DNA from 3 places in the Paenibacillus sp. FSL H8-0260 genome. Region 1 is predicted to be linked to each of the others. Evidence: riboswitches for the same ligand, from Rfam matches in the RefSeq annotation. Region 1 holds a riboswitch; each other region holds the start of a gene.

Region 1 (3,281 bases):
ATGTACATATTGCAGGATTGATTTTTCTTTAAAATCTTCTGATGCAGATAATCCAGCTTTTTATCAGCTAATTTATCAATAAGATAAAAGGTATCGGTGATTTTAATTCCAGGCTCTTCATATTCTTCTGGAGAAAAACGATACCCGACAATAAAATCCTTAACCTTTGAATTGTCAACGACAGCAATAACTGCATCCACTAATTGGTTAATGAAATTAAATCTTTTCTCTAAGCTTCCGCCCCATTGATCTTCACGACGGTTGGAGTGTGGAGAGAAGAATTGTTGGATTAAATATGTGTTTGCTCCATGAATTTCTACCCCGTCAAATCCAGCTTGAATAGCACGTTGAGTCGCTTTTTTAAAATCCTCAATTACACCGAAAATTTCATTTTCTGTTAATGCTCTTGGAATTTCTGCATTCGGACGTTCGGCAGCAATGGCGCTGGAGGAAACGGGTTGTACGCCACGCAATATTTTTGAATCTGTCATTCTTCCTGCATGGAATAGCTGTAAAATAGCTTTTGTTCCATTTCGTTTAATAGTAGATGCTAATCGGCTAAGGCTAGGAATAAATTCATCGGAGGAAACACTAAGTTCACCTTCCCATCCTTTTCCACCCTCTTGTACATTTGCTGCCGCAGTGATGACCGCACCTACTTCGCCCGTTCTTAGCGAATAGTATTTCAATTCATCTTGTGTTACTACACCGTCATAAAAGCTCATTCGTGTGGTCATTGGAGCCATAACCACTCGGTTTTTTAATGTCAGCCCTCTGCGAAAAGTTAATGCTGTGTCTAGTGCTATCATCTTTTTCCCAACTTTCATTAAATTATATTTAGATAAATTATTATATACATGCGCATACATATAAATTACAGCAATGATTTATTCTTGTTAACTAATAAAGAACTGCTGTTGGATACAACAAAAAGCGCTGTTCCGCTGAACAGCGCTTTTCGCTCGTTATGAATCGTCCTTATTATTCTAGTTCGGCCGGTTTTACAATGGCTGCACCTTTATTATTTTTGGAATATTTAGCTTCGATTTTCGTGGTGTATGTATCTTTGGCTCCATCACTTACCAGCACATAACTCAGATCGACTGTCAGCTTTTCCGTTTGCCAGGTCTTAGTATTGACGAATAATTTCCACGTTACGCTTTTGGGTTGAACTGTCTCTCCATCCCAGAGGTTCTCCTGGTCATAGAGTTTGATTATCCCCTTAGCTGCTGTCGGATCGGTTACCGTGAATTGTAAGACTGTTTGTGCGCCAGCAGTGCTGACTTTCATGGATTTTTTATAACTTTTGACCGAATCAAGCATGGAAACAGGATCGTATTGGCCTTTGGAGTAAAAGGCATCCCATTCCGTTTTCTCCAGTCCAAGCCAATATTGTGCATCAGGATCGATTGGCTCCCCGTCATCGTCGTAACCTTCATCTTCAGATTCATCGATCAGTTCACTTCCGTCTACAAGATAGTAAAACTCCTTGTCATTGGCATATAGACTGTACGATGTTTCTAAAAGACTACTAGCGACAGTGCCTGCTGCGGCAAAATTCGGCAGACGGTTGATATCCAGCTTCAGAGTGTTGGTGTTGCTGATACGCACCCCGCCGCTTTGAATATCCTGTTTTTTGGTCACATCCAGATGGAAATTCTTTATTGCTTTGGAGGCTGCCGTTACTTTGCTGATCATCTGATCCGCGGTTACTACTGTTGAGGTAGCTGCTGACACTACTCCTGGATTAGACATCCATCCGATCGTTCCGGACAGCAATAAAGCACCTACTGCCAAACTAGTACCTATTGTTTTGAAAAAACTGTTCATGTACTTCCCCTTTCGGCCCCTTGCGATAATGTAACGCCGTATAGGTCGAAATAATAAAAGAGCTCAAAATAGACTACATATTCTTAGAGCTATCCTTTATGCTTCATAAGACATCCCTATGGCGGCCTGGCGATCATTTCCTTCTGTCGAAAGGCTTTAGACCCATGGCTTTGTGTCATCATCTTTCGATGATTTTACCTTTAACGCGGACATTCAATTAGTTTTAATAGATTACGGACGCATGTCCCACCGCTAATTTTATCATGGTTATAATTACCTGTAAACGACTTATCTTCTATTCGAATTCGCTATGATACTCAGAAGAAATACTACAATCAAAATGAAAAATGAACGATTACATACGCTTATAAGTCTTATTAATGAGAACAGCAAAGACAGGGGGTGCAGCAAAATGAGTGACCGGGAAATTTTCGAGCTCTATAAAGAACAAGTATATTATTTTTGTTACTACTTAATGAAAAATCAGGCAGATGCGGAGGATATTTCCCAAGAGGTATTTGTAAAAGTTATCTTAGCGGATAAGTCGAAGGTAAGAAACTTGAAAGCTTGGATTTTACGAATTGCTTCGAATGAGTGCAACAGTGTGATCAAAAGGCGTAAGACGGGGTGGATGAAAGAAGTACGTAATTATTTACTATCCAGGTCTGAGGAATCAAACCCTGTAGAAAAACGTTTGGATCGACAGGAAACTAAAAAAGAATTACAAGGGTTATACCGTCAGCTTCCTGACAAAATCAGAATGGTAGTAGTCCTTCGTTTTATAAACGAATTGACTGTACCCGAGATCTCTAAAGTTATGAGCATACCCGAAGGAACTGTAAAATCCAGACTGAACAAGGGACTTGAAATACTAAATAGAATGGGTGGAACCCAACTAAAGGAGCTGAATAGTAATGAGTCTGTATATTGAAAAAGATAAACATATTCCCCGACCGGATTATGATTTGATGTGGACTGCCATAGAACAAGAAGCTTATAAACGTCAAAGAAATCTGCATGCCTCCCAGAATACTCCTAGGTCTAATAAAAAGGTTATTCCTATCAGTATTGTCTTCTCTTGCCTCTTACTTGTAGCCATTCCTGTATTCGCTAGTATGACGATTAATTGGGATAAAATTGGTGGTCGAAGTGTGAGCAATGCATTAAATAACGGCATCGGTCAACAGTATAATCTTCAAACTTCCAGTTCAGGAGTAACAATGAATTTGAACGGTGTTGTAACTGATGGAGAAAAAATGAAAATGCTGTTATCACTTGATACTAAATCTGATCTATCCCAATATACTGGATTTGCTACAGAGGAAAACATCATGACTAATGAATCCGGTGCCAAGGCAAAGGTATACGGTTATTTAGAATACGATCCTGAAAGCCAGAAACTCATTGGAGTATATGAGACACCTGATACATTAAAGGATGATAAAAAGGAC
Region 2 (3,281 bases), 1.3 Mb from region 1:
ATCATCTTATCTGGCCACCGGCCGTGGCCAAGTAGAAATGATACAAAGCCAACTGGGAAGTCATGTGCCGATTATCGTTGAACCGGAGCGTCGGGATACTTTTCCGGCTATCGCCTTAACAGCTACCTATCTTTATTCAGTGGCAGGTGTTTCTCCAGCGGAGACGGTAGCAATATTGCCTGTTGACCCTTATGTAGAAGCATCTTTTTTCGATACCATAGCTATGCTTGAGGGGACCATGCTGGAAAGTGGAGCAAATCTGGCTCTTATGGGTGTTGTTCCTGAACATGCCTCAGAGAAATACGGATATATTATTCCTACCACCGAAGAGGCGGGGGAAAATGGTTTTATGAAGGTGAGTCACTTTCAAGAGAAACCTGACCGCATACAAGCAGAACAGCTCATCGAGCAAAATGCCTTGTGGAATTGCGGAGTGTTTGCCTTCCGCTTAGGGTACTTGTTAGATATTTTGCAGCGTAAAGGGTTGCCTTTAGGATATGAAGAATTGCAGAAGCAGTATAAGCTATTGTCTTCCATCAGTTTTGATTATGAAGTGGTGGAGAAAGAAGAACATATTGTGGTGCAGCCGTATGATGGATTCTGGAAGGATCTTGGAACGTGGAATACGCTGACAGAGGAAATGAGCAGCAAGCATGTAGGAAAAGGTTTTGTGACGGCGGATTCTGAGGGGACTTGCTTGATTAATGAGCTGGACATTCCGATTACGGTAATTGGTGCGAAGGATCTGATCATTGCGGCTAGCCCGGATGGGATTCTAGTTACCCATAAAGCTGAGAGCCCACGGATTAAAGAAGTGCTGAAGACCTTTGAACAAAGACCGATGTACGAGGAACGCCGTTGGGGTCATTACAAAGTTATTGATTATGTGAAATATGATGAAGGCAATGAAGTGCTGACCAAACGGATTTTTATATCCGAGGGGAATAATATCAGCTATCAATTACATCGCAAGCGTAGTGAAATTTGGACAATCGTCAGCGGCGAAGCAAGTATTGTGCTGAATGAGAAAAAACATAATGTGAAGGCTGGGGACGTGGTACGTATACCGGAAGGAACGAAGCACGCGATCCTTGCTTTGACGGATGTTGAGTTTATAGAGGTACAGACGGGGTCTGAATTAGTAGAAGAAGATAACATACGTATTACTTTAGACTGGAATGATATAGAACTACAACAATTCATTTCATAGGTCTAACCTATCTATTTAACCAATTCAAAATTTCTTGAAACAGGTAAATTGACTCAATTATCAAAAAAAGTCATAAAAACACTAAATATATCATTAATTGTCGTCGATACTTACGGTAAGAGAGATTATTTCTCTTAAATTGAAAAGGCAAACCTATCGAAAGGTAGGGACGCAAAGCTATAGGGCCTTCGAAAGAGTGGCAGCCTGGCTACCGAAAGGGAGATTATTTTGAAAGCTTACCGTACGTATCGATTGTTTGGTGCATTTCTGTCACTCGTCCTGTTTCTGACTGCACTTCCGCTTGCTGTTGGAATTTCGCCGTCTGTTGTCATAGCTGCTTCAAATTCTGGAACGCCAGTTACCCCAGGTGCCTCACCTGAAGCCGTAAAGCTGCTTAACTATTTTTACTCGATCTCAGGAAAAGGTATTATTGCCGGTCAACATGACTATTTAGAAAGTCCAGATGAAATTAACAATATGCTGAAGGGAACCAGCGGACAATATGCGGCTCTTCACGGTTATGAAATGGGTGCGATCAGTGGTCAGTCCGAAGCAACGATGGCTTGGCAACGTCAAAATGTGGTGAACAGCGCCATCAACTGGAATAAAGCGGGCGGGATCGTAGCTATGACTTTTCATGCTAACCTGCCGGGCACCTCTTATGACTGGGATAATGTGAAAAAAACACTTAGCCAGAGTGAGTTCGATAGTTACGTTACACCGGGTACCAAGCAATATAACAATCTGATCGCTGAGCTTGATAAGGTGGCCGTCTCTTTAAAAAGCTTGCGCGATGCCAACGTTCCGGTGCTTTGGAGACCCTATCATGAAATGAACGGGAACTGGTTCTGGTGGGGGAAGAAAAATAACTTTTCTAAACTATGGAATATTATGTATGACCGTTTTGTTAACGTTCATAAATTAAATAATTTGTTATGGGTATGGAGTCCGAATGCTCCCAATGTTTGGTCAGATCCTTATGCGCTAACTTATCCAGGTGCTGATAAAGTAGATATTCTGGCAGCAGATATATACGAAAATGATTACCAGCAAAAATACTATGACAGCTTATTGAGTCTAGCCGCAGGCAAACCGATTGCGATCGGGGAGAATGGTGAAATGCCTAATCTGGAGAAGCTTCAGCAATCGCAAAATAAATGGACGTATATGATGAGCTGGGGAAAAATGCTTTACGAGAATAACAGTGCAGACACAATCAAAACATTTATGAATAGCAACTATACCCTGACCAGAGATAAATTAAATACTGGTCTGGCACCGACACCTAGCGCCGCACCAGCGCCGGCACCTTCCGAAGAAGAGGGGGAGGCAGCAATTCCTCTCGCGAAGGGGCTTGCAGGAGAGTATTACAACAACATGCAGTTGTCGGGAGCAGCAGCTCTTAACAGAACTGATGCAATAATCGATTTCAATTGGCGGCAAGGCTCGCCGGATGCCGCCCTCGGGATTGATCGGTTCTCCATACGTTGGAGCGGTAAAATCAAGCCATTATATAATGAGCAATATACATTTTACACTACCTCAGATGATGGTATCCGTGTCTGGGTGAATGGGGAATCTGTGATTGATAGTTGGACTAAGCAAAGTGGTACTGAGCGTAAGGGCACTATAACGCTGAAGGCTGGCCAGCTATATGATATCAAGGTGGAGTATTACGAGAATGAAGGCGATGCGAGAGTCCGCTTGATGTGGGAAAGTGCTAGTCAAGCTAAAGAGACAGTTCCAGCAAGTGCACTTTTTCTTCCGGATGTCTCCTGATTGATGAAAATTAAAGGTCGATCCTTAGTGGCTCTGCGTTATTGCAGAGCTACTAAGCTATAGTCCTCATTAGGTCAGAAGACGATTGTCCGATAACAGGTATGTTTTTAACACCTGTGGAGGCAGTACAGCTACCGAAAGGAGGATTTATTTGCGTAAATATTATAAGAAAAACAGATTGTTGTTTACTATGTTACCGGTGTTTATTATTTTTTCCTTGCTGCCTTGGGGAGAGGTTAAAAGTCTTCCGAAGGCTATGAGTGTTTCTTCCTCTCTACCTCCGGCTATACCA
Region 3 (3,281 bases), 1.7 Mb from region 1:
GTTCTGATGCTGTTGGGTGTGATTGGGGAGTATATCGGACGGATTTATGACGAGTCTAAAGATAGACCGCTATATATTGTTAGTGAGACTAAAGGCTACCAGAACGAAGAACAACTGGACCGCCGGAAGGACCACAATGATGTTAGATAAGAACTTGCGCGCTGCATTCATACAGTTCCTCAAATTTAATGCCGTAGGTTTGCTCAATACGCTTATTGATTTTGTGATTTTTACATTGTTGAATTCACTAGGGATGGTATACGCATTGGCGCAGGTGATCTCCTATAGTGCAGGCACGGCGAATAGCTTTATTTTGAATAAAAAAGTAACCTTTCGTGATCGCAACCGGGGGAATAAAGAAGGCTTCGACCGCGTGCAGCTGGTCAAGTTTATCGTGCTGAATCTGGTAGTGCTCGGAATATCACTGCTGCTAATGCATCTGTTGACAGACAAACTAGGCATTCAAGTCTTGATCTCCAAGGTGCTGGTTACCTTTATCACGGTGATCATCAATTTCTTTGGAAGTCGTAAATGGGTATTTTAAACATTAATTTCAGGCAGAAGGAGTTGCTATGCTTAAAGGCAAGTAGCTGTTTCTGCTTGATTTGTATATAACCATAGAAACAATATACGGAGGTGAATAACATTGCGTAAATTCTCCTATCTACTCATACTGGCTGGGATACTTATCATGTTATATCCGACAGCTAACGAGTGGTACAACGACAGGCAGCAGGAGAAGTTATTAGAAACGGCTGAACTAAGCACTGCCGATAGTACTCCCCAGCCAGATCTAAAGAGCAGGTATGCTGAAGTTACTCAGCTGTTAGCAGAGGAATCGGTTCTGGATGCTCAGGCACAGCCCCAACCCCAAGAGACAGAAAAGCCTGAACCGGAGATTGCAGTCGGTGGCAAAGTAATCGCACTAATTGAAATCGATAAGATTGATTTGAAGCTGCCTGTATTAGAAGGGGCTACAAAAGCTAATATGAAACATGCTGCAGCCCATATGAAAGAAACGGCACCCCTTGGAGAGATCGGGAATGCTGCAATCGCGGCGCATCGGGCTAGAACTACGGGTCGTTTGTTTAACAGATTGAATGAGGTTGTTGTGGGGGATGTTATCACGATAAAGACTAGTGATCAGGTGTTTAACTATGAGGTGTATGATATTTCTGTAGTAGATCCGAGTGACGTCTCCGTTCTTGACGGGAATGACAAGGATAAGATTCTTACTCTGATTACATGTGATCCGCTAGTGAATCCAACGCATCGGCTGATTGTTCATGCCAAATTAACAAAATGAGAATAGTGAATGACAAGAACAAATACCGGGAGATATTTATAAAATAATGGGTAATCTAGTAAATTAGGTCTTGTTCACAACTATAAATATGATAGTATTATACTATGAAAGCTAAACACGATAACGGCAAACCTTCCGAAAGGTAGGGACGCAAAGCTAAAGGGCCTTTTCCCAAAAGGATGGCAGCCAGCTACCGAATGAAGAGGCTTTTTTTGTTTGTTTCAAATGGATTCTATCAATTATATCTAGTAAAGCTAGAACAGATAGAACTTATACGATAACGGCAAACCTATCGAAAGGTAGGGACGCAAAGCTAAAGGGCCTTCCCGAAAGGATGGCAGCCAGCTACCGAAAGGAGTTTTATCCGTGAAAAAGGTTTATTTTATGCTGGTGGCGTTGTTCGTCCTAATGACTTCAGTTCCAGTAAGTACAGCTCAAGCTGCAAGTGCAGATGCCAGCTGGTTGATTACATCCAAAGTGGCTCAAGGTGTGATTGGTATTAACTATGATATTCCGAAAGATAAAAGAATCAAACTCATGATCACCAAAGATAACAGCAGTTATACATATAACTTGTATGCTTCTGGACAAGCTGAGGACTTCCCTTTGCAACAAGGAAATGGGACTTATAAGGTTTCTGTTCTGGAGAACACAACCGGCAATAAATACAAAGCATTATATTCCGAAGTAGTAGACGTAACCATGAGTGACTCGAATTCCGTATATTTGGGCTCCGTACAGAATGTGAAATGGAGTTCTTCTGATAAAGCGATTGTCAAAGCTAAACAATTAGTACAAGGCAAAACAACAGACGAAGAGAAAGTTAAAGCGATCTATAACTATGTAGTTGCGAATGTACAATATGATTACTCTCTTGCTAATAGTGTAACTACTGATTATATTCCAAGCATCGATAAGACATTGACTACTAAAAAAGGAATTTGCTATGATTACGCTTCTCTTTTTGCCGCAATGCTGCGGAGTGTAGATGTTCCTGCTAAGTTGGTAATGGGGAATACAAGCTACGTTACGCAATATCATGCCTGGAACGAAGTGTTGCTTAATGGGAAGTGGGTTACCATTGATACTACAGTGGATGCAGGACTTGCAAAGAGTGATAAGAAAACCGATTTAATTAAAGCCTCAAGCAAATATACTGCGGCAAAATACTATTAAGTTCGTCGCTAGAAAGATAACTCTATTAAATAAACAACTAGCTTAATTATTAAGCTAGTTGTTTATTTTTATATTAGGGGTTGCTTTTCTATTAATAGTTGGGGTATTATAGGTAAGCGTTGTTAGACAGCGTACAGGCGATATAGACGAGGCTGATAAAAAGCTTCGAAAAATAAAGCTTGCATTTCTGAAAACAACATGATATATTATAAGAGTTGCTGCTGAGACATTAAACGGCGCCAACGAGAACTTGATCTTTGAAAACTGAACAACGAGTGAGTAGGAAATCACGTAAGTGAAATCCAAAATTAGAGAATTAATTTTCTCGTCAGATGTTTCAAAATGAGCATATCGCTCTTTTCAATACTAATTGGAGAGTTTGATCCTGGCTCAGGACGAACGCTGGCGGCGTGCCTAATACATGCAAGTCGAGCGGAGTTACTTTGAAAGCTTGCTTTCAAAGTAACTTAGCGGCGGACGGGTGAGTAACACGTAGGCAACCTGCCCTTCAGACTGGGATAACTACCGGAAACGGTAGCTAATACCGGATAATTTCTTTTTTCTCCTGAGAGAAGAATGAAAGACGGAGCAATCTGTCACTGAGGGATGGGCCTGCGGCGCATTAGCTAGTTGGTGGGGTAACGGCCCACCAAGGCGACGATGCGTAGCCGACCTGAGAGGGTGAACGGCCACACTGGGACTGAGACACGGCCCAGACTCCTACGGGAGGCAGCAGTAGGGAATCTTCCGCAATGGGCGAAAGCCTGACGGAGCAACGCCGCGTGAGTGATGAAGGTTT

The links. Region 1 has a riboswitch for cyclic di-GMP ahead of MHI51_RS10910 (DUF6612 family protein). Riboswitches for the same ligand answer to the same signal wherever they lie in the genome.
Region 2: it holds a riboswitch for cyclic di-GMP, as region 1 does, so the genes downstream of both, MHI51_RS04985 (glycosyl hydrolase) here and MHI51_RS10910 (DUF6612 family protein) in region 1, are expected to answer to the same signal.
Region 3: it holds a riboswitch for cyclic di-GMP, as region 1 does, so the genes downstream of both, MHI51_RS03375 (transglutaminase family protein) here and MHI51_RS10910 (DUF6612 family protein) in region 1, are expected to answer to the same signal.

The regions. Positions count from the first base shown of each region.
Region 1 is NZ_CP150298.1:2,489,208-2,492,488, reverse strand. It holds gene MHI51_RS10915 (NADH-dependent flavin oxidoreductase) at 1-869, opposite strand, end outside; gene MHI51_RS10910 (DUF6612 family protein) at 982-1,830, opposite strand; cyclic di-GMP riboswitch class I at 1,948-2,039, opposite strand; gene MHI51_RS10905 (RNA polymerase sigma factor) at 2,243-2,761, shown strand; gene MHI51_RS10900 (DUF4179 domain-containing protein) at 2,745-3,281, shown strand, end outside.
Region 2 is NZ_CP150298.1:1,168,420-1,171,700, forward strand. It holds gene MHI51_RS04980 (sugar phosphate nucleotidyltransferase) at 1-1,210, shown strand, start outside; cyclic di-GMP riboswitch class I at 1,347-1,426, shown strand; gene MHI51_RS04985 (glycosyl hydrolase) at 1,439-2,989, shown strand; gene MHI51_RS04990 (glycosyl hydrolase) at 3,141-3,281, shown strand, end outside.
Region 3 is NZ_CP150298.1:770,368-773,648, forward strand. It holds gene MHI51_RS03360 (glycosyltransferase family 2 protein) at 1-150, shown strand, start outside; gene MHI51_RS03365 (GtrA family protein) at 137-544, shown strand; gene MHI51_RS03370 (class D sortase) at 647-1,306, shown strand; cyclic di-GMP riboswitch class I at 1,422-1,504, shown strand; cyclic di-GMP riboswitch class I at 1,579-1,659, shown strand; gene MHI51_RS03375 (transglutaminase family protein) at 1,673-2,482, shown strand; rRNA gene MHI51_RS03380 (16S ribosomal RNA) at 2,850-3,281, shown strand, end outside.